DNA from 4 places in the Pseudomonas anguilliseptica genome. Region 1 is predicted to be linked to each of the others. Evidence: predicted binding sites of a transcription regulator. Region 1 holds the regulator's gene; each other region holds the start of a gene.

Region 1 (5,165 bases):
GCTCCACATGAGCAGCGCTGCCGATCAGCCAGCGCTTGAGGTAGAACAGCGGCAAGGCCTTATCACGCACGATGACCACTTCCTGACCGTCAACCACATTGGTTCGCGACAGGTCGAGGTGGAAAATTTCATTGACGTTGACCAGCGGGAAAGCGAACGCTTGATTGGCCAGCATCACCATCAGTGTCGGCATGATCGCCAAGGTCAGCGGCACCTTGATCACGATCTTCGAGCCCTGGCCCTTTACCGAGAACACATTGACCGTGCCATTGAGCTGGGAAATCTTGGTTTTCACCACGTCCATGCCCACACCGCGACCGGACACATCTGAAATTTCGGTCTTGGTCGAGAAACCCGGAGCGAAAATCAGGTTGTAGCATTCGAACTCATTGAGACGATCGGCTGCGTCTTTATCCAGCAGACCTTTTTCCACCGCTTTGGCGCGTAGCACATCCGCGTCCATGCCCTTGCCATCGTCAGAGATCGACAAGAGGATGTGATCGCCCTCTTGCTCGGCGGACAGTATCACCTTACCGCCACGCGCCTTACCAGAGGCCTCACGCTCTTCCGGGGTTTCAATACCGTGGTCGACTGCGTTACGCACCAAGTGGACCAGCGGATCGGCCAATGCCTCGACCAGGTTCTTGTCGAGGTCGGTTTCTTCACCAACCAGCTCCAGGTTGATCTCTTTTTTCAGGTTACGCGCAAGGTCGCGAACCAGACGCGGGAAGCGCCCGAAGACCTTCTTGATCGGCTGCATGCGGGTTTTCATCACCGCAGTCTGCAGGTCGGCCGTTACCACATCCAGATTGGACACTGCCTTGGACATGGCTTCGTCGGCACTGCTGGCCCCCAGGCGCACCAGTCGGTTACGCACCAGCACCAGTTCGCCGACCATGTTCATGATTTCATCCAGCCGTGCGGTATCGACCCGCACAGTGGTTTCTGCCTCGCTGGGCGCCGCAACCTTCTCAGCTGCTGGCGCGGCGGCCGGTGGCGTAGAGGCTTTGACAGGCTCTACCTTGGCAGCGGGTTTAGCTGCGGCCTTGACCGGTTCAGCAGGCTTGGCAACCGGCGCGGGAGCAACGGGCTTGATCGCTTCAGGTTCGACAAACTTGCCTTTGCCGTGCAGCTGATCAAGCAAGGCTTCGAATTCATCGTCGGTGATATCACCACTCGGTGCATCAGCTGGCTCGGCCTTGGCCACCGGTGCGGCAGGTGCTGACACAGGTGGCGGAGCAAACTGACCTTTGCCATGCAACTGATCAAGCAACGATTCAAATTCATCATCGGTGATTTCATCGCCGCCCGCGGCAACTGGCGCAGCCGCGACAGGTGCCGCTGGTGCAACAGCAACGTCAGGCGCTACAAACTGACCTTTGCCGTGCAGCTGATCGAGCAAGGACTCGAACTCATCATCGGTAATCTCATCACTGCTGGCGGCGCTGGGCGCTTGCGCCGGAGACTCATCCAAGGCCCCCAATAACTGCTCGAACTCGCTGTCGGTGATATCGCCAGTGGGCTCTTCGACTGCAACCTCGGCTTCAGGCTCAGGCTCGGCGTGCGCTTCAATCGGCGCAGCCTCTTCAGCACCTGCCGGCTCAGCCAGGCGTGCCAGGGCGGCAAGCAGCTCAGGAGTAGCAGGAGTCAGATCAGTGCGCTCACGGACCTCGGTAAACATGCTGTTGACGGCATCCAGTGCTTCCAGCACCACATCCATCAAAGCGGAGTCGACGCGCCGCTCACCCTTACGCAGGATGTCGAAGACGTTTTCTGCGATATGGCAGCATTCCACCAGCTCGTTGAGCTGGAGAAAACCGGCACCACCTTTAACGGTATGAAACCCGCGAAAAATAGCGTTGAGCAGATTCATGTCGTCCGGGCGACTTTCCAGCTCTACAAGCTGTTCGGACAGTAGTTCAAGAATCTCGCCGGCCTCTACCAGGAAGTCCTGGAGGATTTCTTCATCGGCGCCGAAGCTCATAAGACGTGCTCCTAAAATCCCAGACTGGAAAGCAGGTCGTCGACATCATCCTGATTGGATACGACGTCTTCACGCTTATCGGCATGAATCTGCGGACCTTCACCACGGGAAGGCTCTTTTTGTTTTTCTTGTTCGGCGCGGAGCAACTCATGGTTGTGCTCAATGCCGGCAAACTGGTCCACCTGACTGGCCATCAACACCAGCTTCAGCAGGTTGCTTTCCACCTCGGTAACCAGCTGGGTTACTCGCTTGATCACCTGCCCAGTCAAATCCTGATAGTCCTGAGCCAGCAAAATATCGTTGAGGTGCCCAGACAGTTTGGCACCGTCGCGCTCGCTACGCGCGAGAAACAGCTCAACACGCTTGGCCAGTTCACGGAAACCATCGGCGCTCATCTCGCGGCGCATAAAGCGTCCCCAATCAGCGCTCAGGCTCTGCGCCTCATCACTGAGGTCGTTAACCAGTGGGGCACTCTGCTCAACCAGATCCATGGTGCGATTGGCCGCTTTTTCGGTCATCGTTACCACGTAATTCAGCCGTTCGGTGGCATCGGTTATTTGCGAAACCTCCGTGGCATGCGGCATATGGGGGGCGAGCTGAAAATTGACGATGGCGTTATGCAGCTCACGGGTCAGCTTGCCGATCTCGTGATACAAACCACGGTCACGCGCTTTGTTGAGCTCATGTATCAACTGTACCGCTTCACCAAAATTGCCTTGTTCCAGGCTGTCTACCAGTTGGCGAGCGTTGTGTTTCAGGCTCGACTCAAGGTCACCCTGAACGGAATCTTTATGTTCCATAGCACCCTCATGGCAGACATCAGCCGTTGACCCGTTCGAAGATCTTTTCAATCTTCTCTTTCAGCACCTGGGCAGTGAACGGTTTAACTACATAACCGTTAACCCCAGCCTGGGCTGCTTCAATGATCTGATCGCGCTTGGCTTCTGCGGTGACCATCAACACCGGCAGAGTTTTCAGGCGCTCGTCTGCACGCACCGCGCGCAGCAGGTCGATGCCTGTCATGCCAGGCATGTTCCAGTCGGTCACCAGAAAGTCGAAACTGCCGCTCTGCAGCATGGGCAGCGCGGTGACGCCATCATCGGCTTCCGCTGTGTTGGTGAACCCCAAGTCACGCAGGAGGTTCTTGATGATCCGTCGCATCGTTGAAAAGTCATCAACGATGAGGATTTTCATGTTCTTGTCCAAGTCGACCTCCGTACAGTCCCAAACGCACCCAGCAACCTGCGTGCGCTTTTAATCGTGAAACCGGCCCAGCGTTAGCGAAACAACTCAATGTGCACGCCACTCACCCAAACGAGCGCGTAAACGAGCGGCACACTGACTGTGTAGTTGGCTTACACGTGATTCGCTAACCCCCAACACCTCGCCGATCTCTTTAAGATTCAGTTCTTCATCGTAATATAGCGCTAACACCAGGCGTTCGCGCTCCGGCAGGTTGGCAATGGCATCTGTCAGGGCCGCCTGAAAGCGTTCATCTTCCAGATCACGAGAAGGTTCGAGGTGGTTGCTGCCAGCGTCTTCACCCAGCCCACCGTGTTCGCCGTCCTGAAGCAGGTCGTCGAAACTGAACAGGCGGCTGCCTAAAGTGTCGCCCAGAATGCCGTAGTAATCCTCGAGACTCAATTGGAGTTCGGCCGCAACCTCTTGATCTTTAGCGTCTCTGCCGGTTCTGGCCTCAATTATTCGAATTGCGTCGCTGACCATGCGGCTATTGCGATGCACCGAACGCGGCGCCCAGTCACCTTTGCGCACTTCATCAAGCATTGAGCCGCGAATGCGAATACCGGCGAACGTCTCGAAACTGGCACCTTTGTTGGAGTCGTATTTTTTTGACGCTTCAAGCAGACCGATCATCCCGGCCTGAATCAAATCGTCGACCTGCACATTGGCCGGTAGACGGGCCAACAGGTGATAGGCAATGCGTTTGACCAGGGGCGCGTAGCGCTCGATCAACTGGTGCTGGGAATCCTGCGCCTGCGCCTTGCTATACATACGAAGTCCAGAGGCTGCTGTCATATGGCCGTGTCCGCGATCGGTTGCTGCACCAGACGCTCAACGAAAAACTCCAAATGACCGCGCGGGTTGGCCGGTAACGGCCAGGCGTCGACTTTCTGGGCTATCGCCTTGAACGCCAGCGCGCACTTCGAGCGCGGGAAGGCTTCGTAGACCGCGCGCTGCTTCTGCACGGCCTTGCGCACTGACTCATCGTAAGGCACTGCACCTACATACTGCAGGGCAACATCGAGAAAACGGTCAGTGACTTTAGTCAGCTTAGCAAAGAGGTTGCGACCTTCCTGCGGGCTATGAGCCATATTGGCCAGTACCCGGAAACGGTTCATGCCATGGTCGCGGTTGAGCAGTTTGATCAGCGCATAGGCGTCGGTAATCGACGTAGGCTCATCACACACAACCACCAGCACTTCCTGAGCGGCGCGAACAAAGCTGACTACACCATCACCAATACCGGCGGCAGTGTCGATAATCAGCACATCAAGATTGTCGCTGATATCACTGAACGCCTGGATCAAACCTGCATGCTGCATGGGTGACAGCTGCACCATGCTCTGGATACCAGACGCGGCCGGCACGATACGAATACCGCCCGGCCCCTGCAGCAATACATCGCGCAGTTCGCACTCGCCACTGATGACGTTTTCCAGGGTGCGTTTGGCGCTCAGGCCAAGCAGCACATCGACGTTGGCCAAGCCCAGGTCAGCGTCCATCAGCATCACCCGGCGACCAAGATCGGCCAGGGCCAACGCCAGGTTCACCGAGACGTTGGTCTTACCGACGCCACCTTTGCCGCCGGTCACCGCAATCACCAGTACGGGATGCATACCCATATTTCTACACACCTTGTCTAACTTCGACTGGAGCCACTTGGCCGGCTAAGCGCGGTTCAATTCCAACAGCCCGACGCTTAGCTGACGCGTCGGGTGGGTTGCTGGTAAAGGCCGGCAAACATCTCCGCCATCGTATCCTCGCTTGGGTCCTGGCTAGCCTGCAGCCCTACGGCCCGGCTCACCAGTTGATGACTGCGGGGAATCTGCAAGTCATCGGGAATGCGTGGCCCATCAGTGAGATAGGCTACCGGTAGACGCTGGCTAATAGCCAGTCCTAAAACCTCACCCAGACTGGTAGCTTCATCCGCTTTGGTCAG
Region 2 (5,165 bases), 1.5 Mb from region 1:
CAAGTCGGCCGGATTGCGCTGCTGTTCGGCCAGAGCCTGCTCCGCCAGGCTCAGCCAGGTGGTGGTAAAGCCTTCGCTCTGCAGGGCGAAAATCAGGGTATCGGCGATGGCGGCTTCGTCTTCGACAATCAGAATATGCGGCATTGGCGTCCTGCTCGTGGCAACTCGGCGAGGAGCCTGCGGCAGGCCGCTGCCAGCGTCAAGCATGCCGCCGGTGCAGCCCGACTCGTAGGTTGGCGTTGAGCGCAGCGAAGCCCAACAGGTGGCGGCCATATCGTTGGGCTTCGCCGCTGCGCGACTCAACCCAACCTACACTGCGGCCAGCGTAAAGGCTGAACGCAGAACCTCACCCATCCTACGACCTCAGTCGAGTTTGAAGCGCCCAGTATTGTGCTCCAACGCCTGACTGCCCTGACGCAGCTGTTCGGCGGCATTACTCACCGCCTGCGCACCTTCCAGCAAGGTGCTGGCCGCGTGATCAACCTGCTGAATATTGCCGCTGACTTCATCGGCAGTAGCCGCCTGCTGCTCGGCGGCAGTGGCAATCTGCGCCAGGCGGTCAGTCACCAGCTGCACCGACTCGACAATGGCACTCAGGTCCTCGCCCATGGCCAGCACGCTGCCGACATCGCCTTCTGCCTGACGCACGGCATCTTCCATCTGGGTCACCGACTGGCCGACCACGCGGTGCAGGTTGGCCACGGTTTCGGCGATTTCCGCCGTGGAGTTCTGCGTGCGTTGCGACAGCGAACGCACCTCATCGGCGACCACGGCAAAGCCGCGGCCTTGATCACCAGCGCGCGCGGCTTCGATGGCCGCGTTGAGCGCCAGCAGGTTGGTCTGCTCGGCGATGCCCTTGATCACGTCCACCACCCGGGTGATCTGCTCGGTCTGGCTGCGTAACTGTTGCAGCGTGGTAGCGCTGTCACCCAGGCGACTGCTGAGCTGGCGCATGCTCTCGCTGGTACGCGCGCTGCGCTGATTGCTCTGGTTGGCGATCTCACGGGTCTGGCTGGCTTCCACCGCGGCCTGCTCGCAGCTCTGTGCCACGCTTTGCGCTGTGGCGGCCATTTCGGTGGCGGCAGCGGCAATCTGGCTCATCTGCGCCTGTTGCTGTTCCACCGATTCCAGGGCATTGCGCGCCTCGCCGTTAAGCATCTGCACAGTGCCGCCCAGTTGCTGGCTCTGCTGGTTGACGCCCTGCATGGAGTCGCGCAGCTGGCCAACCGCGGTATTCAGCACCATCGCGATACTCGCCAGGTCATCCGCGCCATGCACCTGCATGCGCACGCGCAGGTCACCATCGCGCAGACCTTCGGCGGCCTCAATGATGCCAGCGGTGCTACGACGTATCGACGCGTTGAGGCAGAACAATACATACAGCGCCAGCAGGGTCAGCAGGCTGAACACGCCGACCACTTCGATCATCGCGGTCAGAGCCTTGCGCCGGTAATCACCAAGACTGGCAGCAAACTGCTGGTACAACGCGGCCTGCAGACTGCGCAATTGGCCCTGCAGGGCATCGGTGCGCTGCACAAACTGCTCCGGGGTCAGGGCCATGGGGCTAGCCTCGAACATGTCGCGGTCAATACCCGCGAGAAAGGCTTCGTAACCCTGCAGAGCCTCATCATAGGGCCCCTGCAGCTGGCGCATGGCACGCGGCGCCTCCAGCTTGAGCGTGGCCTGGGCCTTGAGCAGTTGGCTGCGCGACTCATCCAGGCTGCGGCGCAAATCACGGATCAGCACCCGGCTCTGCAAGGTGAAATGCTGCGACACCACCGCGCCATAGCCCTGACTGGTAAAGCTGCCCAATTGTTCGAGCAGACGCGGCAAGGTGTAGGTCAGCTGCTCCATCATCAGGTAGGTGTCGAGCTGCGGATCGAGGATCAACCCGCTGTCGGTTGCTACCTGCTCGCGCAGGGCCAGCAGGCTCAGCAGGTTCTTTTGGTAACGTTCGAGGGCATCGGGCAAGGCCAGCTTACCCAGTACATCGACACTCAGCTCGGCCTGACCGGCGCTGAGACTCTGCAAATGCTGGCGCGCCTGATCACTCAACAGCTCGGACTCAAGCGGCTGCTCCAGAGCTTGCAGGGCAGGACCAAGACCATTGGCCTGCTCACGCAGCAGTGCTTCGGCAGCTTTCTCGGTGCCCTTCCAGCGTGACAGCAACGTGCGTTGCTCTATCAGCTCCTGCTGCACGTCAGCCATGCCCTGCAGGGCATTGATACCTTCCAGTTCGTTATCGATGGCGTTGAGTCGATCCTGATAGTTGCTACTGATAACCCACAGAGAGAAGCCCAGCGGCAAAGCGAACAGGACAAACACCAACTGAAACTTGCGCGCGAAACTGAAACGTTCCAGCAACCGCACACCCGGTTTGAGTACTCCAGTCATACACACCTCAACCTGTTGAGCACGCCAACTTCAGGGGCGCGCCAAAGCAAAACTTCAAGCAAGAAGCACGCCCAAGCAGCGCGCCTGCAGGCGGTAATGTTTAATGAGCATAGATGAGTGGCCGGACCACGGCCCGTTACCCGATCGCGAGCAGCGCTAGCGGTCGAAAAACCTAGCGGGAAATACCGTTCCAGAGTTCCTCGACATTGCGGAAGCCCCATTCTTCGGCAGACTTACGACCGACAATCCTGTCGCGCCCAACCAGCTTGCTCAGGTCGAGAATTTCCTGCGGGATCGGGGTTTTCGATTTGGCCGAGAAGAACACCTTGACCCTCGGCGCGAGCAGAGACTTCGCCTGTTGTTCCATGACCACGCCGATGCGCCCGCTCTCCAGACGCACCAGCGAACCCACCGGGTAGATACCCACGGTTTTGACAAAGGCCTGGAACACCACAGGATCAAAATGGCCCTTCCACTCGGCCATCTTGCGGATCGACTCGGCTGGATCCCAACCCTGCTTGTACGGTCGGCTGGAGGTGATCGCGTCATACACGTCGCACACCGCGCCCATGCGCGCGTACAGGCTGATCTGCTCACCGACCAGACGGTGCGGATAGCCACTGCCATCAACCTTTTCGTGGTGATGCAGGCACACGTCCAGCACCAGCGCGCTGACTTGCTTGCTATCAATCAACATGCGCGAACCGGCTTCAGGATGGTCGCGCACGGTGGCGAATTCGTTGTCAGTGAGCTTGCCGGGCTTGTTCAGCACCTCATTGGGAATCGCCATCTTGCCGATGTCATGCAGCAGCCCGGCCAGCCCAGCTTCGCGCACCTGACTTTCGTTGAGGCCCAGGTTACGCGCCAAAGCAATCATCAGCGCGCAGACCGCCACCGAATGCATATAGGTGTATTCATCGGCGTTTTTCAGCCGCGCCAGGCTGATCAGCGCATTGGGGTGACGCATGATCGAGTCGGAAATTTCCTCAACCAGCTCTCCGGCCTGCTCAAACTGCAAGGCTTGGCCCATGCGCGCATCGCCAAACATGCTGACCACCGCAGCCTTGGAGCGGTCGCAGAGCTTGGCCGCACGCTGCACCTCATCCTCCATCGACACCGCCAGGTTGACTGGCGGGCTCTGCACCGCAGCCAAGAGAGCGACCTCGGCTTCGGCTGCGACCTCCTCGGGACTGACACTGACGGTGCCGTCCTCGACATCCAAACCTTTGCTGACATCGATCCACAGCTCACCAATGCTGCTGGCCTTGATCCGCTGCAGGTCTTTTTCAGACTTGAGCAGAAACTTGGACTTCCAGAAGGGGTGGTCCATCCATGCGCCACAAAACTCGTGAACATACATACCGACGCGTACATCGGTCACAGCAATGCACTTCAACATGGGTGCCCTCAGACGGGAAAGTAACCCGGCTCTTGTCGGACAAGAATAGATGAACAATAGCCAGCATTACGCTGACTTGATACAACCAATGGCCAATGGACATCAGTTGCAGATCAGCGGCTTGGAAGCCTTGGCACGACTGCTTATCATTGCCGCTCAAGCGCACCCTAAGGAGTTGCCATGCGCCGCCTGTTGACCGGTCTTAGCGTCATTATTCTGCTGCTCCTCAACACGCTGATCCTGATCGGCCCGCTATTGCTAATCGCCCTCGGCAAGTTCGTCCTGCCGGGCAAGGCACTGAAAACTGCCAGCTCGCGCGGGGTGATGTGGGTGGCGGAAACCTGGGCAGAGCTCAACAAGCTGATCTTCGCCAGCCTGCTCCCGGTGCACTGGGATATTCGCGGCAGTGCCGACCTGCGTCAGAGCACCTCCTACCTGGTGATCAGCAACCACCAGTCATGGGTCGATATTCCTGCGCTGGTACAGGCCTTCAACCGCAAGACGCCCTACTTCAAGTTCTTCCTCAAGCAGCAGCTGATCTGGGTACCCTTCCTCGGCCTGGCGTTCTGGGCGCTGGATTACCCCTTTATGCGCCGTTATTCCAAGGCATTTCTGGCCAAACATCCCGAACTCAAGGGCCAGGACCTGGAGATCACCAAGCGCGCCTGCGAGAAGTTCAAGGACTTGCCGGTTACCGTGGTCAACTACCTCGAAGGCACCCGCTGCACCCCAGCCAAACAGGCCCAGCAAGGCTCGCCCTATCAGTATCTGCTCAAACCAAAGGCCGGTGGTGTGGCCTTTGTTCTGGCCGCACTCGGCGAGCAACTGGACACCGTGCTGGACGTGACCGTGATCTATCCAGGCACGCATGTACCCGGCTTCTGGGAGCTGATCAGTGGCCAGGTGGACAAGGTGATCGTCGATATCCAGACCCGCGAACTGGACCCGGCGCTGTGGCAGGGCGACTACGAAAACGACCCGGTATTCCGTCAGTTTGTGCAGAACTGGGTCACGCAGATGTGGCAAGACAAGGATGCGCGGATCGCGCGGATTCGCGCCGAACAGCCCAGCTGACCAGGCACCGCTGCTGATCAACTACTGCGGCAGCTCACGGCGAATCATCCAATGCTCCGGCGGCGGCATCAGACGGCTGATATCGAACTGCTCCAGGCTAGCCTGATCGAGCATCTCGATCATCGGACCGACCCGCCGCGCATGCGCACGACCTTCCAGCGCGCGCACCGCCAGGTCTACCGCAATCCGTGCCTGCAGCACCGGGGAATCGGTGGGCGCGGCAACAATAAAGCCATCACGAATCTGCTCGACAATCCGTTCCGTGGTGTAGGTAGCCAGAACCCGGGCCTGGTAGTTC
Region 3 (5,165 bases), 400 kb from region 1:
CAAAGCGGATGAGGGCCTGGGAATAGGCAAGAGGGGCACATTAGACCCCTCGCCGTGGCCTGTCAAAGATTCGCATTTGCAAAAGATTGCGGTGCAAAAGTTGCCAGGTTGGTCAAGTGTTTTTAAAGCAAAATGCCAGCATGTGCTGGCATTTTGTGTGTTGCGTTGCGCCGATCAAGTGCTCAGACGCTGGGTCACTTCGTTGAGTTGTCCGGAGAGGATTTGCAGGTTTTGCCCGGCGCTCTCGGTGCGCTTCACGTTCTCCTGATTGGCGGTGGCGATGGCGGTGATTTCGGTGAGGTTGCGCGAGATGTCTTCGGCCACCGAGGTCTGCTCTTCGGCGGCGGTGGCGATCTGCCGGTTCATATCACGAATGGCTTCCACTGCACTGGTGATCAGTTGCAGCGTCGCGCCGGCCTCGGTGACCTGAGTCACGCCTTCCTCGCTGCGGTGCTGACCACTTTCGATGGCGCGCACCGCATTGACCGCGCCGGTTTGCACAGTGTCGATAATCTGGTGGATTTCCGCCGTGGACTCGGCGGTGCGCTGCGCCAGGGTGCGCACTTCATCGGCCACCACGGCAAAGCCGCGGCCTTGTTCGCCGGCGCGGGCAGCCTCGATGGCCGCGTTAAGCGCGAGCAGGTTGGTCTGCTCGGCGATGCCGCGAATCACTTCCAGCACCTTGCCGATGCGCCCGCTGTCGGCTTCCAGGCGGCGAATCACCTCAGAGGTGTTACTGATCTCGCCGCGAATATCGGTGATGGTTTTGATGGTCGCCTGCATCACCGTCTCACCCTGGCGCGCGGCGCTGTCGGCTGCATCGGCCGCGCCGGCGGCTTCGGCTGCGTGACGCGCGACTTCCTGGGCGGTGGCGGACATTTCATGCATGGCCGTGGCGACCTGATCGGTGCGCGAGAACTGCTCGCGAGTGCCTTGGGCCATCAGTGTTGCGATGGAGTTGAGCTCGCCGCTGGCGGTATCCAGATCCGCCGTGCTGCGTTTCAAACGGGTAAAGGTGTCGGCGAGGAAGTCGCGCAGGATATTTGCGGCCACGGCGAGTTTCCCCAGCTCGTCCTGACGCGTGGCGTCTACGTGCTGACCGAAGTTGCCTCGGCTAAGTTGCGCGATATGTTCGATCAGCTCGCGAACCGGGTTGATCAGGTTGCGGTTGATCAACCAGAGGCTGAACAGGGCAATGACCACGGTGGCGCCGAGCATCAGTAGGGTACCGAGGGTGATGGTGCGGTCTGCCGAGGCATTGATCAGGCTGGCCTGATCCAGGCTCTGTTGGTGCAGTTCGCTGGCCAGGGCCTCCATCTGCTGGGTGGTGTTGCGGTCAATGCCGGAGACCGCCTTGCCGCCGACCGCCGCGTCACCGCCGGCAGCGACAAAGGCGTCGCGACCCTTGCGGTAGTTGGCGCCGAGCGCCTGGTGTTCGCTGCGCAACGTATCGACCTTGGTTTTCAGTGCACGGTCGTTGCCGGCCAGCTCGCTCAATTTGCCCAGTAGGTCCTGAACCTTGCGTTCCTGCGCTTCGAACTGGCTCCAGTATTTGTCCAGCTGAGCTTTGTCGCTGCCACGCAGCAGCACGTTCTTCCACTCCTGTACCTGGGTCTTGAAATTCAGGTTGGTCGAGTCGATCAGCGTCGAGGCCTCCAGCGGACCCTCAAGCAGGCCGCGGTAGGCCTGCATGCCGCTGGAGAGGAAACTGAAACAGGCCAGTGCCGTGACCAGTATCAGCGCCAGGCTGCCGCCGAGCAGAGCGAGAATTTGCGCGCGCAAAGATTTTTGCAGAAACATGGGCGATACCCTTGAGTGTGGAAGGCGGGATGCCAGTGACGCTGAGCGCGTCCTAACTGCGAAGATCCTTATCGACTGGTATCAGCTGTGCCGGATTGCCCAAAGGCAGCGGCTAGTTAGGAGTATAGATCGGCTCTGCGGCAGCGTTCTTTAGCGTGCCGCAGGCGTATTACGGATTTAGCGGTGGCGCTAAACCAGACGCAGGTGGTTGTCCCAAAGGCCGGCAGGCAGCTGCAGGGGCTTGCTGCTGATCTGGGGGCTGCGGCAGTCATACAGGCGGCAACGGCCAACGCCGCTGCTGACCACAAAGCCGTCGGCTACCGCGCCTACGCCGGCGCAATCGGCCAGAGGCGCATCCAGGCGCAGTTCGGCGCTGTCCAGATCCCAGATAAACACCCGGTTGCCGCGGGGAGCAGTCAACGCCAGCAGGCGCAGCTCGCTGTGGATCGCCACGCTGGCGGTGTACTGGTTCATCAGTTGGCGCTGCGCATCGGCTACCGGAAAGTACTGGAAGGGCTGGCCAGGGCGTTTGATCGCCAAGAGCGGCACCACATCGCTGATCTCGTCCATATATTGCTGGCCGGTGACCAGGGTGCCGTCGCTGGCCACGGCCATATGGCGCACGCTGTTCATCCGTTCGGGCAGCTGCTCCCGACTGATCAGGCTGCCGTCGCGGCGCAGCAGCACCAGGCTGGACTCCATGGCGTCGAGATTCATTTCCACCCGGCTATCGGCCTCGGTGCGGATGCCGCCGTTGGCCACGGCCAGGGTTTCACCGTCTGGCAGCCAGAGCAGTTGGTGCGGGCCGATGCCGTGGGTCGACAGTTCGCTGCTGCGCAGTAGCTGTTCACCTTGCAGGCGATAGACACCGAGTACGCCGCGACCGGGGTCGGAGGTGTCGTTCTCGGTGGCGTACAGCCATTCGCCGTCCTTGTGGAACACCGCGTGGCCGTAGAAATGGCGCTGCTTGGGTGAGTTCAGGGTCTGCAGCAGACGGCCGTTACGGGTGTCGATCAGGTAGCTCTGGGTGCTCGGGCGACGGCCGACAAACAGCGCCATAGGCAAAAACGGATGGCCGATCACATCGTGGCAGCGCTCGCTGACCTGGGTGGCAAACACCTGGCTGCCATCCAGTCGGTAACCCACCGCGAAGTGCTTGCCAGCGCTGTCGTTGCGCGCCGACAGCAGCAGCGGCTGGGCGCCGCTGTGCATAAGCGTCCAGCCACCATAAGTGCCGGCGGCCGCTGCCGTGGCGGCAACAGCAGCGATGCTCAGCCCTAGAAAGGCGCGGCGATTGATCTGCATGCTTTAGTCGCCGTCATGGGCGTTAAAGCCCAGCTGGATGCCCAGGGTCTTGGCCAGTTCGGATTCATGCAGGCGATGCAGCACATTCAGGCTGTCGTACAGGGCATTCACCTCTCTGCGGCCGGCTTCGTCGCTCAGCAGTTCGCCGAGCGGGCGCTGGGCGGCGGCCAGGCGCTGACGGGTGTCGCTGTAGGCGGCGTTGATGCGTTGTTTCAGTGCGTCTTGATCACTGCCAAGCAGCGCCTGGATGCCATCCTGTTCGGCGCCCAGCCAGATGCGTTCGGCACTGGCCAGACTGGCGGCGAGGTTGGCCAGGCTGGCCTTGCTGCGCCAGGCTTCGGCCTGATAGGGCTGCGGCTGGCCTTTGCTTTGACGGCCGAGGGGCGTGCCGAGTTTCTTCTTCAGCCCGTCGATGGCGCTGACCTGGGTGCGCAGCAGCTCGGCCACCGCTTCCGGGGCTTCGGCGTAGCGGGCGTTGGGGAAGTCCTTGAGCAGCGTGGCCATACCGTCTTTGGCTTGCCACTGGCTCAGCACATCAGCGGCCAGTACTTGCTGGTGCTGACCGATGGCAACGATCAGCGGGCAGTAGCGGGCTTTCTGTTCGGCGACGCTCAGGTCGATAGCTGGGTCGAACAGCAGGTACTCATAGGCGGTGAGGCCTTGCACCACCACGCTGGATTTATCCAGGTCGGCCGGGGTCAGCTCGGGTTTGCTGTTGACCAGCGCTTCAACCTGACGCGCTACCAGGTTCTTCTTGTCTGGCCAGAATTGCACCTGCCAGGCACGGTTGCCCTCTGCCAGTGGGCCGAAGGCCACCGGTTGCACGGCGGCCCAGGCGCTTTGCGCGCTGGCAAAGGCCTGGCGGGCCTCGGCTAGATTCTGTTGGCCGGCGCAGAAGGCCTGACCGCTAACGGCAAGCTGGCGGTCGGCTTCGCTCCAGGCGCTGTAGATTGGCAGCAACACGCCATCGGTGAGCGCGCGGCTGACCTGCTGCTGCGGATCGCTTGGGCTGCAGGCGGTGAGCGTGAGGCTGAGCAGGGCGAGCGTGAGGGGTGAGCGGATCATCTGCGGCTCCTTACAACGAATTCAGGAAAGCCAACAGCGCGCTACGCTCGTCGGCATTGAAAGTCATGACCTGCTGCTTGGCCGCCTCGGCCTCGCCGCCATGCCAGAGGATGGCCTCCAGCAGGTTGCGCGCGCGGCCGTCATGCAGGAACTGGCTGTGACCGTTGACTGTTTCAGTCAGGCCGATGCCCCAGAGTGGCGGGGTGCGCCATTCGCGGCCGCTGGCGAGGAACTCCGGGCGGTTATCTGCCAGCCCGTCGCCCATATCATGCAGCAGCAGGTCGCTGTAGGGGCGGATCAGCTGATTGGCCAGTTCCGGTTCTGCTGCATCGGCCGCGGTGGTGAATTGCGGGGTGTGGCAGCCCTGGCAACCGGCCTGGTAGAACAGGTTTTTGCCGGCGAGCACTTGCGGCGTATCGGCGCCGCGCCGCGCCGGTACACCGAGGTTGCGGCTGTAGAACAGCACGCTGGCGAGGATGGTGTCGCTGACCTCGGGCTCGCCGCCATGGGGCGCGCTGCGGCAATCCGTCTGCGCCGTTGTGCAGTTGTCACGGGCCACCAGCGTGCTGGTAAGGCCCATGTCGTTGGCAAAGGCTTCGGCATTCTGCTGGTTGAGCGTCGGCTGACCGGCCTTCCAGCCAAAACGACCAAGCACCGTGCGTTGCTGCTCGCGGTCCCAGACCTGGTTGGCGCGCCCGGAAATGCCATCGCCATTGCTGTCTTCGGGGTCGGCATTGGCCAGGATGGCCGCTTCGGGAATCGCTTCGAGCAGACCGAGGCCGATCATCGGCGGGGCAATACGCGCGGAGAACAGCGTGTCGGGATGCAGGGCGCCATACCCGAGCTGGCTGATTTCCAGGTTGGGCTTGCGCAGCTCGGCCTGCTGACCATCGGCCAAGCTGACCCGCTGCGTGCTGTAGCTGACGCGTACCTTGCCTTCAGGCGCGACGCCGGGGTTGGCCATGTCCTGCAGTTGACCGCCGTAGGTGGGTTCA
Region 4 (5,165 bases), on a different contig from region 1:
GTACTCACCGGATTTACAGTTGATCAACATGGTCGGCGAGAGGTCGGTGGCCACAATCTGCAAGCTGCCCTTGAGTTGACCAATATTGGTCTTCTCGAACTCATCGACAGTCATCGACAGCGAATAAGGTTCCTGCCCGGACGAACAAGCCGCCGACCAGATGCGCAGGCGCTGACCGGGGCTTGCCTTGATCATCTCCGGCAGCACGCGTTTTTTCAGCACCTCGAACGGATAGGTATCGCGAAACCACAGGGTTTCGTTGGTGGTCATGGCATCAACCACCTGTTCGCGCAAACCGCTGCGTGGCTGACTCTGCATGCGCTGCACTAGCTCACCCAGGGTCTTGATGCTGTTCTGCTCCATCAATTTGTTGAGCCGACTGGAAACCAGATACTGCTTGTTGGTGCCAAGCAGGATGCCGCAGGCTTTTTCCAGGAAAGTCCGGAACTGCTCGAAATCCAAATTACCTGTAGACACTCGCGAGGCCTCGACAAACATATGATTCACTGAGGGCCAGGCCCTCAGTCCCCTGCCGCGATATTGATGCGGGCAGCTACCCGTGCCGCCAGGTCATCCGGGCGAAACTTGGCGAGAAAATCATCTGCGCCCACCTTCTTCACCATGGCCTGGTTGAACACGCCAGATAACGAAGTATGCAGGATGATGTGCAGCTTTTGCATGCGCGGATCGGCGCGGATCTGTGCGGTCAGCGTATAGCCATCCATTTCCGGCATTTCGATGTCGGAAATCAGCATCAAAAACTCCTCTGCAGGATTTTTGCCTTCTTCAACCATCGCATTCAGATAGTCCAGCGCCTCACGTCCGTCGTTCAGCGCCACCACCTCGACGCCAACAGTCTCCAGGCACCGGGTCACCTGCTTGCGCGCCACAGATGAATCGTCGCACGTGAGTACACGCATGCTCACTGCGCGCGCCTGGGTCTTTGCGTCAAGCACACCTTCGGAGATCACGTCAGAGGTCGGAGCTACTTCCGCGAGGATTTTCTCAACATCGATGATTTCGACCATCTTGTCATCCAAGTGAGTAACCGCCGTCAGGTAATGGTCACGCCCGGTGCCCTTGGGTGGCGGATGAATCGACTCCCAATTCATGTTGACGATGCGCTCGACCGAGTGCACCAGAAAGCCCTGAACCTTGGTGTTGTACTCAGTGATGATGACGAAGCTGTTGTCGATATTGGCCAGCGGCGCACTGCCGGTGGCCATGGACAAATCAAGAATCGGAATAGTGCCGCCACGAATACTGGCGACACCGCGAACAACCGGACTGGATTTCGGCATGATGGTGAGCTTGGGGCATTGCAGCACCTCTTTCACCTTGAATACGTTGATCCCATACAGTTGGTTGCTGTTCAGACGAAACAGCAACAACTCCAAACGATTCTGTCCAACCAACTGAGTTCGCTGGTTAACCGAATCCATCACACCGGCCATACCCAAACTCCTTATTTGAGTAACAGATTGCTGTCAGCGTAGCAGGCGGCACGCGCCTTGCTATCCAACCCACATGAACACTGAAACGACAACTAACCGACACTCACTGGCAAAATGCCGCTACTGGCTGGCAGTTGTACCCGCTTTGCTGGCACTCGGCTATAGCGCCTTGGCAACAGCCAACGCCACACGACCTGAACAACTTATCGGCGCTGGCGAAGTTTTTCTTGAGCAAGCGGTGAGTGATTATTTACAGCGTAGCAAAATCGCTGGCCGCCATGAGATTCAAATCAGCCGACTCGACCCACGCTTGCGCCTGCCGCTGTGCCCACAGCCATTGACCACTACCCTGGAAAGCCCTGCTGAGCCTATTGGCCGCGTGACCTTACGCGTACGCTGTGACGGTGCGGCCCCCTGGACAGTATTTGTACCTGGGCAAGTGCGCCTGTACCGCGAAGTGGTGATCGCCAGTCGCCCGCTGAAACGCAACAATCTGCTGACGGATATGGATGTGGTGTTAGCCGAACGAGATGTTGGGCTGCTCAACCAGGGTTATCTGACCGCTCTCAAGCAAGCAATCGGCAAAAAATTGACGCGGCCATTGTTGCCCGATCAGGTGCTTGCGCCGATTCATGTGCAAGCGGCCGAGGCCATACGCAAAGGTGATCAGGTCGTGATCAGCGCCCGCAGCGCTGGCATCAGCGTACGCATGCCCGGCGAAGCCTTGTCGGACGGCACGATAGGCAAACAGATCAGCGTGCGCAATCAACGTTCCAATCGAGTGATCAGAGCCCGTGTAGTTGGGCCTGGACAGGTTGAAGTCGCGATGTAGGCATGCTTCTTGTTTTAACTTTGTGCACTCGGTGAGCTGACGATTATCCACACTGTGTTTAGACTGTTACCTGACGCACACTTTTTTGCCCTAAAGTTTTTCAGGGCAATGCCGACAAGCTAGGCAAGCGTCCAAACACTGTTCGAGGTTTTGCATCATGGTCATTGACATCAACCGGCTCAACAATGCCGCATCGCCAGCCAACTCGGGGCGGACCGGCAGTGCGCAGGCAGGTGGCCAGAACGAAGCCATCGGCGGTAAACAACCCGGCAACGTACCCAGCCCCGTCGAGCAGGCGCAGCAAGCCGGCAAGAGCGGCGAGTCGGTACAGCTGAGCCGCGAGGCCCAACAGTTGCAAAAAGTTAGCGAAAAACTGCGCGACCAGCCGACCGTCAACAAAGAACGCGTCGCTCAGCTCAAGCAGGCGATCGAAGATGGCAGCTACCAAGTCGATAGCCAGCGCGTCGCCAGCAAACTGCTTAATTTCGAATCCCAGCGCTAGTCACCGGACTACGCTGGGGTAATTGGCCGCCCAATAGACACTGCGCGCACCTCCTGCAGCGTCTGTTACCCCGAAGAGCCCGCAATGCACGACACCAGCCTGCTTGAACTGTTCACCAACGATATCGGCACCGCTGAGCAGTTGCTTGAATTGATCGACACCGAGTTTCAAGCTCTCACTGACCGCGACCTCCCCCGCCTGCAGAGCATTCTGGCTGACAAGCTGCCGCTGCTGAGCCTGCTTGACCAGCATGGCAAGGAACGCAGCCAGCTACTCGCCAGCCTCAACCTCAGCCCCGACCGCACGGGCCTGCAAGCGCTTGCCACACAGTCCAGCCAAGGCGAACTGTTGCTTGAGCGTGGCGATCAACTCAACGCCCTGCTCGAGCGCTGCCAAGCGGCCAACCTGCGCAATGGCCGACTGATTCGCTCCAGCCAGGCCTCGGCTCACAGCATGCTCGGCATTCTGCGTGGCAACGAGACGCCCAGCCTCTATGACAGCCGCGGCAGTGCCGCTAGAATCGGCCAGCAGCGCCCGCTCAGCCAGGCCTGAAACCTATAAAAGGCACAGGGGACATACTGTCACATTGCCAGTATGCTAGTGCCATAGCATTTGCTCGGAGAGTTATGGACCGTGTCCAGTCCTTTTAGCCAGGAAGATGGCCCGCAGCCACCCAAGGTGCTCAAGGCACCGGTGGAAATAGTTGCCAACCTGCGCCAACTGCAACAAAACCATGACCCGCTGATCATCACCTTCCACGAACGCAATCAGCGCTTCCAGAGCTACGTGATCAATGTGGATCGCGACAAGAATCTGTTGATTCTCGATGAGTTGGTTCCAAACGACGGCGAGCGCTACCTGGCCAATGGCGAGGCGTTCAATGTCGAAGCCTTCCATGAAGGAGTGCGCGTAGCCTGGAAATGCGAACAGAGCGTGCGCATCACCGAGCATGAAGGTGCGCGCTGCTATTTCAGCCCAATGCCGCTTGAGGTGACCTACCACCAACGGCGCAGTGCCTTCCGTGCACCGCTCAAGCAAAGCGAACTGATCAAGATCGAGCTGGCCGGCGATAAACTACGCACAGCCATACCCGGACATTTACTGGATATCTCTGCTACCGGCTGCAAATTGCGCTTTCCCGGCAATATCAGCAGCAGCCTGCAAGCTGGTCAGGTATACGAGCGGTTTACCGCCCGCTTTCCTTTCGGCGCCATGACCACTGCCATTGAAATGCGTCATGTGCAGTATGAAGAGAAGGTCGACACCACCTTTGTTGGCGCACGTTTTCACCGCATCAATGGCCAGGAGCAGCGCCTGGTCGAACGTTTTGTCTACCAGATACAACGTGAAGCGCGGCGCTTCGAGAGTGACGGGCTGTTCTAGATCAAGATATTCAGTGCAGCCAGGCGCGATAAATCCTCAGGCCGATCCACATCCCACAACGCAGGCAGCAGCGCCGGACACCAGTCCAGCTGCTGCAGCCGCTGCAGCGTCATGTCAAAGATCCGCTCCGTTCCCCATGGCATATCACTGAACAAGGCAGCGTTTATGCGGCGCAGCCCCAGCAGCACATAACCGCCGTCTTCTGCCGGACCGATAACTACGGGCCGCTCCTGCAACGCGCCGCAAGCCGCCTGCAGATAATCGCCGTCAAGTGCCGGACAGTCATTGCCAATCAGGATTACCGCATCGCTTTCCGCCAGCCCCAGAGTGGCGATACGACGCATGCGTTCACCCAGGTCGCCTGCCGGCTGCTCGACCAGCGTCCAGCCAAGACGTTGCGCAAACGCCTGCAAATCCGCGCCCGGCAAATCGTCCAACCACAGAAAACGCTCACTAAAGCCATGGGCCGGTAACTGCAACGCACGCTCCAACAGCAACTGCTGCAAATCGCAGGCGCCCTGAGCCCCCAAGGCTGGGATCAGACGCGTTTTTACCCGCCCGGCAACAGGTGCTCGCGCGAGCATATGCAATGAGATCGACAGGTTCATAGCAGCGACCCTCGACGGTACTGACGAGCCAGTTTGTCCGGGCTGGCGCCACAGTAATAGGCCAACCGCAGACACCACATTAGCATCACGGTACGCCAGATCCCGTTCTGCTCCCAGCGCCGACTGGAGGTCGACAACGGTGGACGCAGACAACGCGGGCGAGCCAGCGCCTTCAAACGGCGGCACAGCTGCAAATCTTCCATCAGCGGAATCTGCGCATAACCACCCAAAGCCTCAAATCTCTGCCGGGCAACGAATATGCCCTGATCACCCGAGGCAATCCCGCTAAGGCGCGAACGCAGGCTGATCATCGCGCCAATCAGTTGCAACGCCAGGCCCGGGCCGGACAAGCGCACATCGAAACGCCCCCACAACGGCCGCTCGCT

What was found. The regulator FliA, encoded in region 1, starts transcription of late flagellar genes. The targets are predictions, from matches to a motif close to CTAAAGTTTNNNNNNNNNNNGCCGNTAA.
Region 2: BLW24_RS08705 (methyl-accepting chemotaxis protein) is a predicted target of FliA. The motif match lies at 2,425-2,452, and genes of this name have one in related genera.
Region 3: BLW24_RS14155 (methyl-accepting chemotaxis protein) is a predicted target of FliA. The motif match lies at 1,927-1,954, and genes of this name have one in related genera.
Region 4: flgM (flagellar biosynthesis anti-sigma factor FlgM) is a predicted target of FliA. The motif match lies at 2,377-2,404, and genes of this name have one in related genera.

Annotation. Positions count from the first base shown of each region.
Region 1 covers NZ_FNSC01000001.1:3,294,940-3,300,104, reverse strand. The annotation lists gene BLW24_RS15945 (chemotaxis protein CheA) at 1-1,984, opposite strand, end outside; gene BLW24_RS15940 (protein phosphatase CheZ) at 1,996-2,784, opposite strand; gene BLW24_RS15935 (chemotaxis response regulator CheY) at 2,804-3,178, opposite strand; gene fliA (RNA polymerase sigma factor FliA) at 3,275-4,021, opposite strand; gene fleN (flagellar synthesis regulator FleN) at 4,018-4,848, opposite strand; gene flhF (flagellar biosynthesis GTPase FlhF) at 4,926-5,165, opposite strand, start outside.
Region 2 covers NZ_FNSC01000001.1:1,802,129-1,807,293, forward strand. The annotation lists gene creB (two-component system response regulator CreB) at 1-144, opposite strand, end outside; gene BLW24_RS08705 (methyl-accepting chemotaxis protein) at 364-2,394, opposite strand; gene BLW24_RS08710 (cyclic di-GMP phosphodiesterase) at 2,567-3,793, opposite strand; gene BLW24_RS08715 (acyltransferase) at 3,974-4,867, shown strand; gene torT (TMAO reductase system periplasmic protein TorT) at 4,889-5,165, opposite strand, start outside.
Region 3 covers NZ_FNSC01000001.1:2,895,918-2,901,082, forward strand. The annotation lists gene BLW24_RS14155 (methyl-accepting chemotaxis protein) at 175-1,800, opposite strand; gene BLW24_RS14160 (DUF1513 domain-containing protein) at 1,990-3,099, opposite strand; gene BLW24_RS14165 (imelysin family protein) at 3,109-4,170, opposite strand; gene BLW24_RS14170 (di-heme oxidoreductase family protein) at 4,181-5,165, opposite strand, start outside.
Region 4 covers NZ_FNSC01000002.1:170,689-175,853, reverse strand. The annotation lists gene cheR (protein-glutamate O-methyltransferase CheR) at 1-477, opposite strand, end outside; gene BLW24_RS25295 (chemotaxis protein CheV) at 522-1,454, opposite strand; gene flgA (flagellar basal body P-ring formation chaperone FlgA) at 1,528-2,286, shown strand; gene flgM (flagellar biosynthesis anti-sigma factor FlgM) at 2,444-2,788, shown strand; gene BLW24_RS25280 (flagella synthesis protein FlgN) at 2,873-3,340, shown strand; gene BLW24_RS25275 (flagellar brake protein) at 3,422-4,171, shown strand; gene BLW24_RS25270 (TIGR04282 family arsenosugar biosynthesis glycosyltransferase) at 4,168-4,779, opposite strand; gene BLW24_RS25265 (TIGR04283 family arsenosugar biosynthesis glycosyltransferase) at 4,776-5,165, opposite strand, start outside.